One region of the Gluconobacter sp. genome, then DNA from elsewhere that is predicted to be linked to it. Evidence: predicted binding sites of a transcription regulator. Region 1 holds the regulator's gene; the other holds the start of a gene.
The links. The regulator LexA, encoded in region 1, represses DNA repair genes until DNA is damaged. The targets are predictions, from matches to a motif close to TGTTCTANNTANGTTC.

Region 1 (6,841 bases):
GATCTTGCTGTTGCTACGAACTGTGGTCAAATCAAGACGGGTTCCCTCTCCCGCTCTGACCGTACGGCTAAGTACAACCAACTGATCCGTATTGAGCAGCAGCTTGGAAGCGCAGCCCGTTATGCGGGTCGCAGCATTCTGAAGTCCGCCTGATCAACGAACGCCGGCCTCCATTTAGGAGGCCGGTTTTATATGCGCGTTAAAATAATCTACTGTCTTGAACAACAGTGATTGTTTCGCAGCCTCTCTCTGAGTTAGATTGTTGGGAAGTTTTCAAGCCAAGGGAGCCTGTTACCCCGCGTGAGACCCGTCAGACTTATCAAACGTGCCATCCGTGCGGTCGCTCCTCCTGTGCTCTTTCTGTCCCTGACAGCATATTTCGGGTGGAATGCGCTTCACGGCGCTCATGGTATCCGTGCCTACCAGGATCAGCTTGTGCTTCAGCAGCAGGCCATCCAGGCGCAACAGGATGCGAAAGATGAGCAGGCGGTGTGGCATCGTCGCGTGCTTGCGCTCAAAGAGAAGGCTCTTGATGCCGACATTCTGGACGAGCGTTCACGTGCCATGCTTAATCTGACGCGGAACGGCGATATTGTTATCCCCTACGGACCACACGATAAACTTTTCTAAGAGCCGCTTCAGGCTCTTTTTTTATGTTTGGTGAAGTTTTGTTTGCCAGAAACTGAGCCAATAAAAAAGGCGACCCGAAGGCCGCCTTTTTTAAAGTCGTATGATCCGCGAGATCTTACTTGATCTTGGCTTCGCGGAAGGTCACGTGCTTGCGGGCAACCGGGTCATACTTACGGACTTCCATCTTGCCCGTAGCAGAACGTGCGTTCTTCTTCGTGACGTAGAAGTAGCCGGTGTCAGCCGACGAGACGAGACGGATCTGAATAACGTTGCTTTTTCCCATGATACCCTCGGGCTTGCGCCGTCCTGATGCCGCTCGCAAGTGCCAAAGCAGCAGGTTGATCTAGTTCGGCGCAACATGCTGATTTGTATGTCCTAGGTCAAGGCTTTCTGAAGAAAATCCAAGGATAAGGTGCATTTTTCCGCAAAAACCAAGGTTTTTAGCCAGATAAAAGCTTTGTTGATGCCTGGTAGATGTTCTTGCAGGTGGACGAACGGGAACCTATAAGGAACAAAAGAGCGTCGCATAAGTTTATGCAGTGTCTCAATCTTCAGATTTTGCCTCCACCGAGGCGCATGGGAGCGCCTGTATGCTGACGCGTAAGCAGCACCAGCTTTTGCTATACATTGACGAACATCTTCGGCGGACGGGCTATTCCCCTTCCTTTGATGAAATGAAGGACGCCCTCGAACTTCGTTCCAAGTCAGGAATTCATCGCCTCATCTCCGCCCTTGAAGAGCGTGGCTTTCTGCGACGGCATCACCATCGCGCAAGAGCACTTGAAGTTCTGCGTTTGCCGCATATGGGGCTTGAGGCCCCTGCTGTGGATGCCGTAGCTAATCCGGCGCCTTTCGTTCCAACAGTTGTTGAGGGTGGTCGTCAGGATCTTCCCGGGACATTTTCCGAGGCGCCTCGCTCTCCCGTTGAAAACACAAGCGTTCAGCTTCCACTTTATGGACGCATTGCTGCCGGCCTCCCTATTGAGGCCTTGCAGGATGATAGCGCACAGATTCAGGTGCCATCGTCCCTGCTCGGCACTGGAGAGCATTATGCTCTCACAGTCGCGGGTGATTCCATGATTGAAGCTGGCATTTTGGACGGTGATGTTGCCATCATCCGTCGCGGCGAAGTGGCGGATAATGGTCAGATCGTTGTTGCGCTGATTGATGATCAGGAAGTGACGCTCAAGAAACTGCGTCGTCGTGGCTCTACGATTGCGCTGGAAGCAGCTAATCGGGAATACGAGACACGCATTCTGCCTGCTGCGCGTGTGCGCATACAGGGGCGTTTGGTCGCACTGTTCAGGCAGTACTAGGAAAACACTGCCTTGCCGGATTAAAGTTTCGGCAAGGCAGATAATTCCAAAGTACTATTTATTAGGAACTGACGGTACGCCGCGCACGACGCGGACTTTACCGTCAGGAGCGATCAGAGTGCTCGTTCCGTCCCCATTCGGGATGATGATTGTTTTGTCGGGGTTTTTGTTCAGGAAGCGACCAGCATTATCCGGAACGCTCGTCGGAAGCGTAGGAATAAAGTGACTGCGATCTTCCGAAACGCCCCGCATTGCGTCGATCTTCTCACCGACGGACATGGTATCGCCTGACTTCATCTGCGGCCCAGATACGCCAAGAGCACCGGCACCGGCGATGCCGCCCATGAAATTCTTGTCGAGTGTGGCGCCACCAAAATACGTGGCTGGATCGCCGAGAGCCTTATTAAATACGCTGTCAGGGTTTACCACGTCTTTAAGGGTTGGCAGAGGCTGAGGTGAGCCAGGCCAAATATTCCCACCTTCTGGCAGGATTGGTGCAGCCGCTACGAATTCACCGCGTGCTCTGCGAAGGTTCTCACTATCGCCATGGGGAGCATTAGGGTTACTTCCCGACCACAGCGCGGTGTCATTGAAAAACTTACCCATGCCCGCACAGCCGCTCAGGGCCAGAGGTAATGCCAGTAGAGCGGCCTTACGCATTGTGTACTCCCATAAGGTCGATCCCTGAACTCTAGCTGTCATAAATTAAAAGCGCCAGATGACGAGCCGATAACTGCAATAATAATCACGGCTAGTCCAGATCAGGAGACGATCTTTGAAGACTTGCGCGGCTGAGAAGCCATCATTCGGGTGAGCCCGGCAGTGAGATAACCCCACCCGCTCAGAACTGTTGGGATAACTGAAATCCAGAGCAGAATACCACCGGTCAGTGTGGCGGGCAGGAATGAGATATGCAGTGTGACTGCAGCTTTGTCTCCCCCGATCAGAAAACCGATCGCGACCATCTGAATGCCGGTCTTCCATTTCGCGAGCCGAGTGGATGGAAGTGTTGCGCGCTGGGAGGCCATGTATTCACGTAGGCCACTAACAAGAATTTCGCGCAGCATAATGATGATGGCCGCGTAGAGGGAATATACTGGGAGTACTGTCAGGCCTGCCAGTGCGAGCAGAAGTGCGCCAACAAGGAGCTTGTCAGCAATCGGGTCCATCATCCGCCCCAACTCGGAGAGCATCTGCCACCGACGTGCCAGGGCACCATCCAGATAATCCGTAATGCAGGCAGCCGTATACACAACGCAGGCCGCAACGTTACCGAGTGCGGAATGCAGCGCCAGCAAAGCAACCAGAACAGGAATGGCCGCAATACGGAGCAGAGTCAGGACGTTTGGCAGATCAGTCAGCATCACAAAGCAGTCTAGAACAGTTTATCCGTCTCCGGTATGCGCCAATCCGCTCTGAATGTGTGTATTTTTTATGCCAAGCCGGTGTTCAAAGGGAGACCTCACGGAATTGTTAGCTCTGTGTCCGTAGCCATTCTGGATGGAAGTGCCCGTAGATGGCTCTGGCCGTTCCCGAACTGATTCCCGGTGCAGTTTCAAGCTCTTCGAGACTGGCCTGTCTTACGGTCTTGGCTGACCCGAAGTGATTCAGAAGTGCCTTCTTTCGGGCACCTCCGATTCCCGGAACATCATCCAGTTCGGATTTCCGAAGCCCTTTGGAGCGCCCTGCCCTGTGTGTCGTAATGGCAAAACGATGGGCTTCATCTCTCAGGCGTTGAAGATAGTAGAGAACCGGATCTCTCGGTGGGAGTTGGAACGGTGACTGTGTTTCAGTGAAAAACCATTCGCGGCCAGCATCACGATCCGGGCCTTTGGCAATCGCCACAATGGGAATTCCCGTAACCCCAAGGTCTGCCAAGACATTGCGAACAGCGTTGAACTGGCCCAGTCCACCATCGATCAGCAGCAGATCGGGCCAGTCCTCAGGCCTGTCCCCGTCCTCTCTGTTTTTCCCAAACCGGCGCTCCATGACCTCCCGCATCATTCCGAAATCATCGCCTGGAGTAACTGGGCCTTTAATGGCATATTTCCGATAAGAGCGTTTTTCGAAGCCTTCTGGGCCACCCACGACCATGACGCCATAAGGCGCCTGACCCATGATGTGTGAGTTATCGTATGTTTCGATCCGCTGAGGCGTTTCAGGCAGATTGAAAACCTTTGCCACGCCTTCCAGAAGTTTGCGCTGACCCGTATTCTCCGCAAGTTTTCGCTCCAGAGCTTCCCGTGCGTTCAGGGCGGCATGGTCGACGACGCTCTTCTTCTCACCGCGTTGAGGGCAGGCTATTTCCACCTTCTGCTCTCTCTTGATGCTGAGAGCTTCCTCGACGAGCTTCTGTTCCGAAATTTCCTGATTCACCAGAATCACTGGTGGTGGAGGCTTGTTGTCGTAAAACTGAAGGAGGAAGGCAGACAGCACGTCAGCCGGGGTCTCTTCTTCTGCGTGAACAGGATAGAAGGCCCGGTTTCCGTTATTACGGCTGCCGCGAATGAAAAAGACCTGAATGCAGGTCTGCCCCGCGTCCTGCCAGATTGCTACGATGTCTGCATCCTGAATCGACGTCGGATTGATGGTCCCTGAGTTCTGGATGCTGGAAAATCCGCGGATACGATCCCGAATGGCAGCAGCCCGCTCATATTCCATGGCTGCGGATGCCCGTTCCATTTCAACGGCAAGCTCCTGCTGCAACTCAGTATTCTTACCCGAGAGAAACTGCCGCGCCTGCACGACCAGCTCGCTGTAATTTTCTTTGGAAATACGATCCACACAAGGGGCCGAGCAGCGTTTGATCTGAAACAGCAGGCAGGGTCGTGTTCGGCTCTTGAGAACCGCATCGGAGCATGATCGGAGGAGGAAAGTTTTCTGTACAAGGTTTAACGTCTGGTTCACGGCCCAGGCTGAAGCAAATGGCCCCCAGTAGGTCGCGCCTTTGACGGGCTTTCCGCGCTGTTTGGTGAGCTGAGGAAATTCATGATTTTCAGTCAGCATTAGCCACGGATAGCTCTTGTCATCCCGCAGCAGGATATTGAAGCGCGGCTTCATGCGCTTGATGTAATTCGCTTCCAGCAGAAGAGCGTCAGCTTCCGTCCGGGTAATGACAATCTCCATCGAGACCGTCATGGACACCATGCGGCGCAGACGTTCCGGCAACTGGGCTATACGCGTATAGGAAGAAACGCGTTTCTTGAGGCTTAACGCCTTGCCCACATACAGAACCTCCCCTTTTTCGCTGAGCATGCGATACACGCCAGGGCTGTAGGGAATGGTTTTCAAAGCATCCCGAATGGCCTCGACGCCCTGCTTTCTTACAACGGGAACAGGAGCTTCTTCAGGCGTCATTGAGGTTTCTGTCTCTGTGGGCGTGGGGTCAGTCATGCCAGTTCTTCAGTCATCCACTGATCCTGTGGACAAGTCTGTGGGTTGCTCCATGACAGAATCATGAAGGCCAAGGTTTCCCGGCCTTGCCATCAGATTGCCTAATTTTTAATCAGTAAACGTAAGATATTGATAATAATGGGAAATATTTTCCGTTCCGTCATGGGGCAGAAAAATTTTCAGTTTGAGGCTCCTGTTGAACGGGACATGACGACTTTCCAAAGCATAGTGGATGAGTGCACTCCGCATTAAGTCTCAATGGTCCCGTTCTGTTCCCATTAGAGAGAACTTTTTTGCTGAACGAACGTGCTTTTTCAGGCTGAAATTGATGCTTGTTCGGCTTTTTCCATCAGGCGAAGCATATTACCACCCCAGATAGCAGCCAGTTCATCCGCCCCGAAGCCCACATTACGCAAGGCCTCAGTTACGGCAGGAGTTTGTGTGGCATCCTGCCAGCCCGGTATGCCGCCGCCGCCGTCGAAATCGGATGAGACGCCGACGTGCCGTACACCTATGCGCTCTGCGACATAAGCAACATGGCGCGCCAGATCCTCCACGGTTCCTCCACCGCCTTTGCGCAGAAAAGACCCCATGGCGGTGATCTGGATCAGACCGTCGGTTTCTTTCAAACGATCAAGCTGCTCGTCGTCGAGGTTGCGAGGATGATCGCAGAGACTTCTGACGCAGGAGTGGCTGGCGAATACCGGCGTGGTGGAAAGTTCTGACGCCTGCATCATGGTGGATTTTGCCGTGTGTGACACATCCACCAGCACACCATGGCGATTCATCTCGCAAATGGTCTCGCGGCCCAGTTCAGACAATCCCCCATGAAGTTCCGGGACATCATTCAGGTCTTTTCTGGGGATAGCTGCATCAGCGAGAGCGTTGTGGCCATTATGGGTCAGGGTCAGGTATCGGACGCCATACTCTGCGGCCAGTTGGCCGATCCGGGACGGTACACCACCAAGCGCATGGCCATTTTCAATGGCGGGAACAATAGCGAGCGCTCCTGCCCGGAATGCTGAGCGGACATCCTCTGCTGTTCGGCAGACATTTGCGGTCAGTCCGTCCTGATGTCCGCCGAGGGCGTTGATGACCTTGAGCATCGCCTGAACACGGTGCCAGGCCTCTTCGTGTCCTGCTTCATCGCGTGGTCCCTGCGGAATATAAGCGGCAAGGCAGACAGAGCGGAGTTTGCCCTGATCGCATTTTTTTACATCGACTTTTCGGTCCGTGTGTAGAGACCAGGCATCCGCCTGATCGGGCCATGGAATGTCGATATGGGTATCGAAAGTCAGAAGCGTGTCGTGCAGTTCAGTCATGATCCGTCCTAGATCGGGTGTGAGCGGGTCTGACGCAAGAGGTGCTTGTCAAAGCGCTCAATTCAGACGATCCAATGGTGATGCGTCTGATTACATGGAACATCAACTCCCTCCGGCTTCGTCTGCCGCTGCTGAAGAAGCTCGTTGAGGAGGAAAATCCGGACATCGTCTGCCTTCAGG
Region 2 (6,841 bases), on a different contig from region 1:
GTGAGGCAGACATTCTGGTTGTGGCAACTGGCAAGCACGGGCTTGTTCGCGGAGACTGGATCAAACCGGGCGCTACCGTCATTGACGTTGGTATTACGCGCGTCCCGACGCCTGAAGGCCGGACACGACTTGTGGGAGATGTTGCTTTTGAGGAAGCGCTCCCGATTGCAGGCCATATTACGCCTGTTCCGGGTGGCGTTGGCCCAATGACAATTGCCTGCCTCCTGCACAATACGCTTCAGGCTGCGCGCGTTACACAAGGGCAAAGCAAGGGTGAAGCCCTCTGATGCGTGTTTCTGTTGAACTGGTTCCCCGCTCGGAAGACGCTCTGTTTGATGATGTGGCGGTGGTACAGAAAGTGCTTCCGCAGGTTGGCCTTCTGAATATTCCAGACCTGATCCGTTTCGACCTGCGCAGCGATGCTGCTGCGGCACAGGTTAACCGTCGGTCAGGCATGGATGTGATTCCACATATTCGCGCAATCGATATTGCTCCTGGAGCGCCTCTTCCGGGTGCAGATCGTCCAGAATTGAAATCCGTGCTTGTGGTGGCAGGCGATCCACTGCCTGCGGGAAGTGATCGAGTTTCCTATCCAAATACTTCTGCGGAAATTATTGCGCGGTATCGCAAGGAAGTGCCGCATCTGGATGTTTACGCGGTATTTGACCCTTACCGCCGGGCTCCCTGGCTGGAGCTGGAAGATATTGCCCGGAAAAAAGACGCCGGGGCCTGCGGTTTCTTTACTCAACCGCTGTTTGATCTGCACATGCTCCAGCTCTCTATGGACTGGTTGCAGGACGATACGGTGTTCTGGGGCGTCTCACCCGTCTTGGGCGAACGGTCCCGTCGATACTGGGAGCGCGTTAACCATGTGGTGTTCCCCAAAGACTATGACGATACCCTTGAAGGGAACGTCCATCTTGCGCGCCAGATGCTGACGCTGGTGCGCGAAAAGAACGACAATGCCTATCTTATGCCTCTGAAAGTTGATCTGGCATCTTATCTGGGCGGCCTAGGTGATATTATAACGGGGTAGGAACTAACGAGAGCGGAGATCATAGCCCGGATGCGCGTACGCCTTTTTCTCTTACCCCTTCTGGGAGGCGCGCTGGTTCCGGCCGCTCTTTCGGCCAAAACCCTCTCTGACCCGGCTCCGGTTTTTGCTCCGCTGACACTGCCTGATGCCCCGAACGTTTATCGTTCGGGCTCTGGTCTGCCCGGACCACAATACTGGCAGAACCGAACGGATTACGTCATTCGATCCCGCATCGACACGCAGGCGCATGTCCTGCATGGGGCCGAAACCGTCACATACAGCAACAACAGCCCGGAAACGCTAGACGTTCTGTGGGTTCAGCTTGAGCAGAACCTCTATCGCCCAGACTCACGGGCCTCGTTCTGGGGTAAATTCCCATCGGGTGGTCATCATACTTCCGGCATGGAAATCGAGCGTGTTTCCATTGTGCAGGGCGGCCATGAAGTCGATGTCACGCCGCTGATTACCGACACTCGGATGCAGCTTCGACTGCCCCGAGCCCTTGATGCTCATGGCGTCGCAGTCATTAAAATCGAGTGGCACTATACAGTCCCGGGAGAGTGGGGAGGTCGCACGGCTGTCACCCCATCTCGCGAGGGTGAAATTTACGAGATTGCTCAGTGGTACCCGCGTTTGAGCGTGTATGATGATCGCGCGGGATGGAACACTCTGCCCTATCTTGGGCAGGAGTTTTATCTGGAATATGGTAGCTTCGATTACACCGTCACTGTTCCGTGGAACTTCACGGTCGTCGGGTCCGGGGCACTCCTGAATCGGGAGCAGACCCTGACGACAACCGAACGCGCGCGACTGGCTCAGGCAGCGCAGAGCGACAATCGCGTCATGATCCGGACCATTGATGACGTGACAGACCCCAAAAGCCATCTCAGGCAGTCTGGGGAAGTGTCCTGGCATTACGTTATGCGCAATAGCCGCGACGTGGCCTTTACGGCATCGCCAGCTTTTCTGTGGGATGCTGCTCGTATCAACCTGCCGCCTGTTGCGCCTTGGGCCAATTATCGTCCGGTTCCGCGGTTGGCGATGTCCGTCTATCCCCGCGAAGGCATTGGCCCGCATGGATGGGACCGATCAACGGAATACGTCAAACACGCCATCGAGTATTTTTCGTCTCAGTGGTACGAATATCCATGGCCAAATGCCGTCAATCTGGGCGGGCACGGAGCCGGAATGGAATATCCGGGTATCGTGTTTGACGGCATGAGTGACCGGGACCCGGAGCTCTTCTGGATTACGACGCATGAGTTGGGCCATGACTGGTTCCCGATGATTGTGGGCTCTGATGAGCGGCGTAATCCGTTCATGGATGAAGGGTTCAACACCTTTATCGATGCGTATGCGTCAGATCATTTCCACAACGGGGAATTCGCGCCAAAGCGCGACCCGGAATTTGCTCCGAAAACGGGCAATCCTGCGCAGGATATCGTTCCTGTCCTGACGGATTCAAAAGCACCAAACCTGATGGCCGGGGCAGACGAGGTCTCCGAAACTTACCGCCATAGCGTTGTCTATTTCAAAGGAGCTTATGGGCTGAAGCTTCTGCGAGAGCAGATTCTCGGACCTGTGCGTTTTGACGCTGCCTTCCGTCGCTACATTGCCGTTTGGGCTTTTCATCACCCATCGCCATCGGATTTCTTTCGCTTGATGAGCAGCGAAGCCGGTGAGGATCTCTCATGGTTCTGGCGCGGATGGTATTTCTCTAACGCCGCGCCTGATTACGCTGTTGGAACTGTGGAGCAGAAAGGAACGGACCCTGTGTCTGTGCAGGTTCTGAACTACGGCACCCTGCCTCTTCCTGTTGTTCTACGCGTCGAATATCAGGACGGAACAACGCTGGACCGCCGTATCCCGACGGAAGCCTGGCGGCAGACCAGCGATTTGAAGGTCACGTTTGAAGCCCATGGTCCGGTGAAGGCCGTAACGCTTGATCCGGACCATGTCATTCCGGACGTTGACCGCAGCGATAACCGTAAATGATGCTCTGTCATTCCTGACAGGCAATGTATGTCAGGAATGAAAAAATCTCCCATGTCCTGCCAAAGGCATGGGAGGAGTAGTTTTCACCCGACCATTTGAATAGCTGCGCGAGTTTCGTTTGATGCCGCGGGTCCCGCATATGGGGAAGGGGCAGCAGAAGCTGATAGACCTTCAATCATGTCCATATTGATATCAATGAGAGCCTGAAGGGATGTATCCGAGTTCAGTGCAACATTGGCGTATCGCATAGACCAGGTTCCAACGGTCGTCAGGTCTTTGCGCAGAATTGCATCCAAAGGGCAGTCCGTCCGCTGGACCCCTTGCATCAGAATGCCCCAGAGTTTGAGATTGGCAGACAATGCGGCCTGCCGATCTGAGCGTGTTTTTGCCGCCGAAAGCAGCCCATTAACGTGTCTGAACGCCATGGCTTCCACTTCCCGTGGCGGAAGATAAGTGCCGGACTGGTTCTGGTATTGTGACATGCCATAGGTCACGGACATGATGCTCCTTTACAAAAGGACTGTTTCAAAAGTCTCCCGGGAAACGGGAAACTTTTGGAACAGTCCAGAAAGGGGCGCTGGCTTTCACCAGCGCCCCACTATCATCAGCCGCGGAAGAGCGACATGATGTTGGAAGACTGCGAATTCGCAATCGAGAGGGACTGGATGGCCAATTGCTGCTTCGTCTGCAGGGACGTAAGCTTGGCACTTTCCGCTGCAAGATCAGCATCCGTCAGGGCGCCCACGCCCGTCGTCAGGGCATCAGACAGCGTGCTGTTGGACGTCTGAAGCTGTGTAACGGTATTGGAAGCCACACCGATGCTGGAAGAAATGCGGCTCATCTTGTTGATGGCGCCAGAAACAGCAAGTTGGACAACGTCCGTGCCGGAAGTGGTCGCTACTGTGGCAGCGCCTGTCGTCCCTGTGAGGCTGACCGACGCGCCTGTCGTGGCTGTTGCGTCGGCTGCGTCGAGATTGCCGCCGGCAATCGTCAGCTTGCCGTCGTTTGCCATCTGGGCGCCGAAACCGGCGTTTCCCAGGGCCGTCACCAGCGTTGAAAGCTGGTCACTTGTGGTCTTGGTTGTGGAGGCGTTCGAGACGTTGACGTCCACAACCTGCGTCAGAACTTTCGCATTGCCGTTGGTATCCAGATCACCAACCTTGGCAGCGCTATAGGTCATGTTGCCACTGGCATCAGCCTTGGCAGTGATGGTGTCGCCATTGGTCAGGGAGTACGTCGTCGTACCATCAGATGCCTTCTTGGATGTGGCATCGGCGATTGTCAGCGTGCCATCCTTGTTGACTGCCACGGAGGTGGCAGTGTCTGTCAGGCCAGAAGCAATGGCTGTTCCGACAGATGTTGCAGCACCGTCAGTGGTATCACCCGGCTTTGAGTCCAGAACGAAGGACGTGGTGATGGCTGGGTTTGATGCTGTCGCATTGCTGCTGTCAGCAGAAGATAGGTTCTTCAGGGTCAGTGTCGTGGCGGTCGCGCCAGAACCTGCGAGAGCCGTGACTGCGCTCGTGTCGATCGTGACACCCTTCATATCCGTGCTCAGCCCTTGCAGGCCCAGACCGGTCGAGGTGGCGTCGGCACCATTCAGTGTGAACAGGTTGCCATTGATGTCCTGAGCAGCAGAAATCTGCGTGTATTTCACGCTGCTGCTCGTAGAGCCGGACAGCAGGTTTACCCCTTGGAAGGTCGAGTTCGACGTGGCCACGTCGATCTGAGACAGGTAGCTGCTCAGCTGGGTGTTCAGGGTGTCCTGATCTTCACCGTTATTGGCAGCATTTGTGACCGTCTCGGACATGCTGCTCAGAACGCTTGAAATGGACCCAGCCTGAGAAGAGGCTGTGCTGAGAACCTGTCCCGCAAACTGAAGACCGGTTGAGACGCCGGACAGGGCCGAAATCTGGGAATTCATTGTCTGGGAAATGGCGTAAATGGCCGGGCTGTCAGAGGCGGAGCTGACACTCTTGCCTGTGGACACGGCGTTCTGCGTCTTGCTCAGCTGGTCCGTCGTCTGGTTCAGAACCTGGAGAGCCGACATGGCGGCTGTATTTGTATTGATTGACATGGACATCGAGACATTCTCCGTCGGTGCAGTTTTGCTCCTTCACGATAGGCCTTGAATGGTTAAGGGAACCTGAATCTTCGTCTTTAAAAAACGGTGACAGGGTTTGACAGGAAAGAGGCAAACAACCGGTAAATTTTAAGCAGTTCTTGCATTTTATAGATAGGAACGAAATAAGAACAATGCATGAAGAAATCTCTGTCTGAACGTCTTGCGATTCTGTCCGATGCGGCAAAGTACGATGCGTCCTGCGCATCCAGTGGATCGACGCGGCGGGACTCTGCCAAAACGGGCGGTCTGGGTTCCACGACCGGGAATGGGATCTGCCATGCTTACACGCCGGATGGGCGTTGCATCTCGCTGCTCAAGATCCTGCTGACCAATTTCTGCGTTTACGACTGCGCCTATTGCATCAACCGCTCGTCCTCAAATGTTGAGCGGGCGAAGTTCACGCCTGATGAAGTGATCTGGCTGACGCTGGAGTTCTACCGTCGGAACTGCATTGAGGGGCTTTTCCTGTCGTCGGGGATTATCCGGTCGTCCGATCATACGATGGAGCAGCTTGTGCAGGTCGCGCGGGACCTGCGGCTCAAGCATGGTTTTCGCGGATATATCCATCTCAAGACGATCCCGGATGCGTCTCCCAAATTGCTGGAGGAAGCAGGCCTGTATGCGGATCGCTTATCGATCAACGTCGAGATGCCGACAGAAACGGGCCTGAAGGATTACGCGCCGGAGAAGGATGCCGGAAATATCCGCCGCGCGATGGGGGACATGCGTCTCAAGATTGATGCGGCCAAAGAGAAGACACATACGGGTAGACGGGCAGGGCGCTTTTCACCGGGCGGCCAGAGTACACAGATGATCATCGGGGCAGATGCCGCGACGGATCAGGATGTTCTGGCCAGTAGCTCGGGTCTCTATGGGTCTTACGGCCTGCGCCGCGTTTACTATTCAGCCTTCAGCCCCATTCCAGATGCTTCAGCGATCCTGCCTGTGCGTAGCCCACCGTTACAGCGGGAGCACCGGCTGTATCAGGCGGACTGGCTCTTCCGGTTCTATGGCTTTGATTTTGGCGAACTGACAGCATCACGGCCCAATGGAATGCTGGATCTGGAGATTGATCCCAAGCTGGCCTGGGCTCTGGATAACCGCGCGCAATTTCCAGTGGACCTGAATCTTGCCTCCAAAGAAATGCTGCTGCGGGTCCCTGGGCTTGGGGTTCGGACCGTTGCCGCGCTGCTGTCTGCGCGAAAGCACACGACAATCCGTCTGGAAGATCTGGCGCGGCTGAACGTCTCCATTAAAAAGGTGCGTCCGTTCGTCAAGGCATCCGGATGGAGCCCCGCGCGTCTGACGGATCGTCAGGATTTGCGGACTCTTTTTCTGCCGGCTCCACAGCAGATGCGGCTTCTGTAAATGCCGGTTACCGTCAGGCTCGCGGATACCAGCGCGTTTGAAGGCTGGCGCGAAAAGGCCAGAATGGCGCTTCAGCGTGACATTCCTCCGGACCAGATCCTCTGGCGCTATCCTGAGGCCGATCTGGATCTGTTTCACGCGGCTGAAAATCAGACGTTTGAAGGCGAAGTCGTGCGGGATGTTCGCCTCAAAGCATCGAGCCTGCCCCTTTTGAAAGATGTTCTCTGCCACTCCAGTGCTGAGCGGTTCGCATTAGCTTACCGGCTGCTCTGGCGTCTTCAGAGTGATCCGAACCTGTTGTCGGTGGTGACAGATCA

Region 2: ABF979_RS07000 (putative DNA modification/repair radical SAM protein) is a predicted target of LexA. The motif match lies at 5,272-5,287, and genes of this name have one in related genera.

The regions. Positions count from the first base shown of each region.
Region 1 is NZ_JBDOBO010000014.1:45,011-51,851, forward strand. Features, by position in the region: gene eno (phosphopyruvate hydratase) at 1-153, shown strand, start outside; gene ABF979_RS07605 (FtsB family cell division protein) at 301-630, shown strand; gene rpmG (50S ribosomal protein L33) at 746-913, opposite strand; gene lexA (transcriptional repressor LexA) at 1,221-1,946, shown strand; gene ABF979_RS07620 (hypothetical protein) at 2,001-2,606, opposite strand; gene pgsA (CDP-diacylglycerol--glycerol-3-phosphate 3-phosphatidyltransferase) at 2,708-3,310, opposite strand; gene uvrC (excinuclease ABC subunit UvrC) at 3,420-5,339, opposite strand; gene ABF979_RS07635 (dipeptidase) at 5,654-6,661, opposite strand; gene ABF979_RS07640 (exodeoxyribonuclease III) at 6,742-6,841, shown strand, end outside.
Region 2 is NZ_JBDOBO010000012.1:34,811-41,651, forward strand. Features, by position in the region: gene folD (bifunctional methylenetetrahydrofolate dehydrogenase/methenyltetrahydrofolate cyclohydrolase FolD) at 1-287, shown strand, start outside; gene ABF979_RS06980 (methylenetetrahydrofolate reductase) at 287-1,036, shown strand; gene ABF979_RS06985 (M1 family metallopeptidase) at 1,067-3,031, shown strand; gene ABF979_RS06990 (flagellar biosynthesis regulator FlaF) at 3,115-3,531, opposite strand; gene ABF979_RS06995 (flagellin) at 3,636-5,108, opposite strand; gene ABF979_RS07000 (putative DNA modification/repair radical SAM protein) at 5,292-6,524, shown strand; gene ABF979_RS07005 (UdgX family uracil-DNA binding protein) at 6,525-6,841, shown strand, end outside.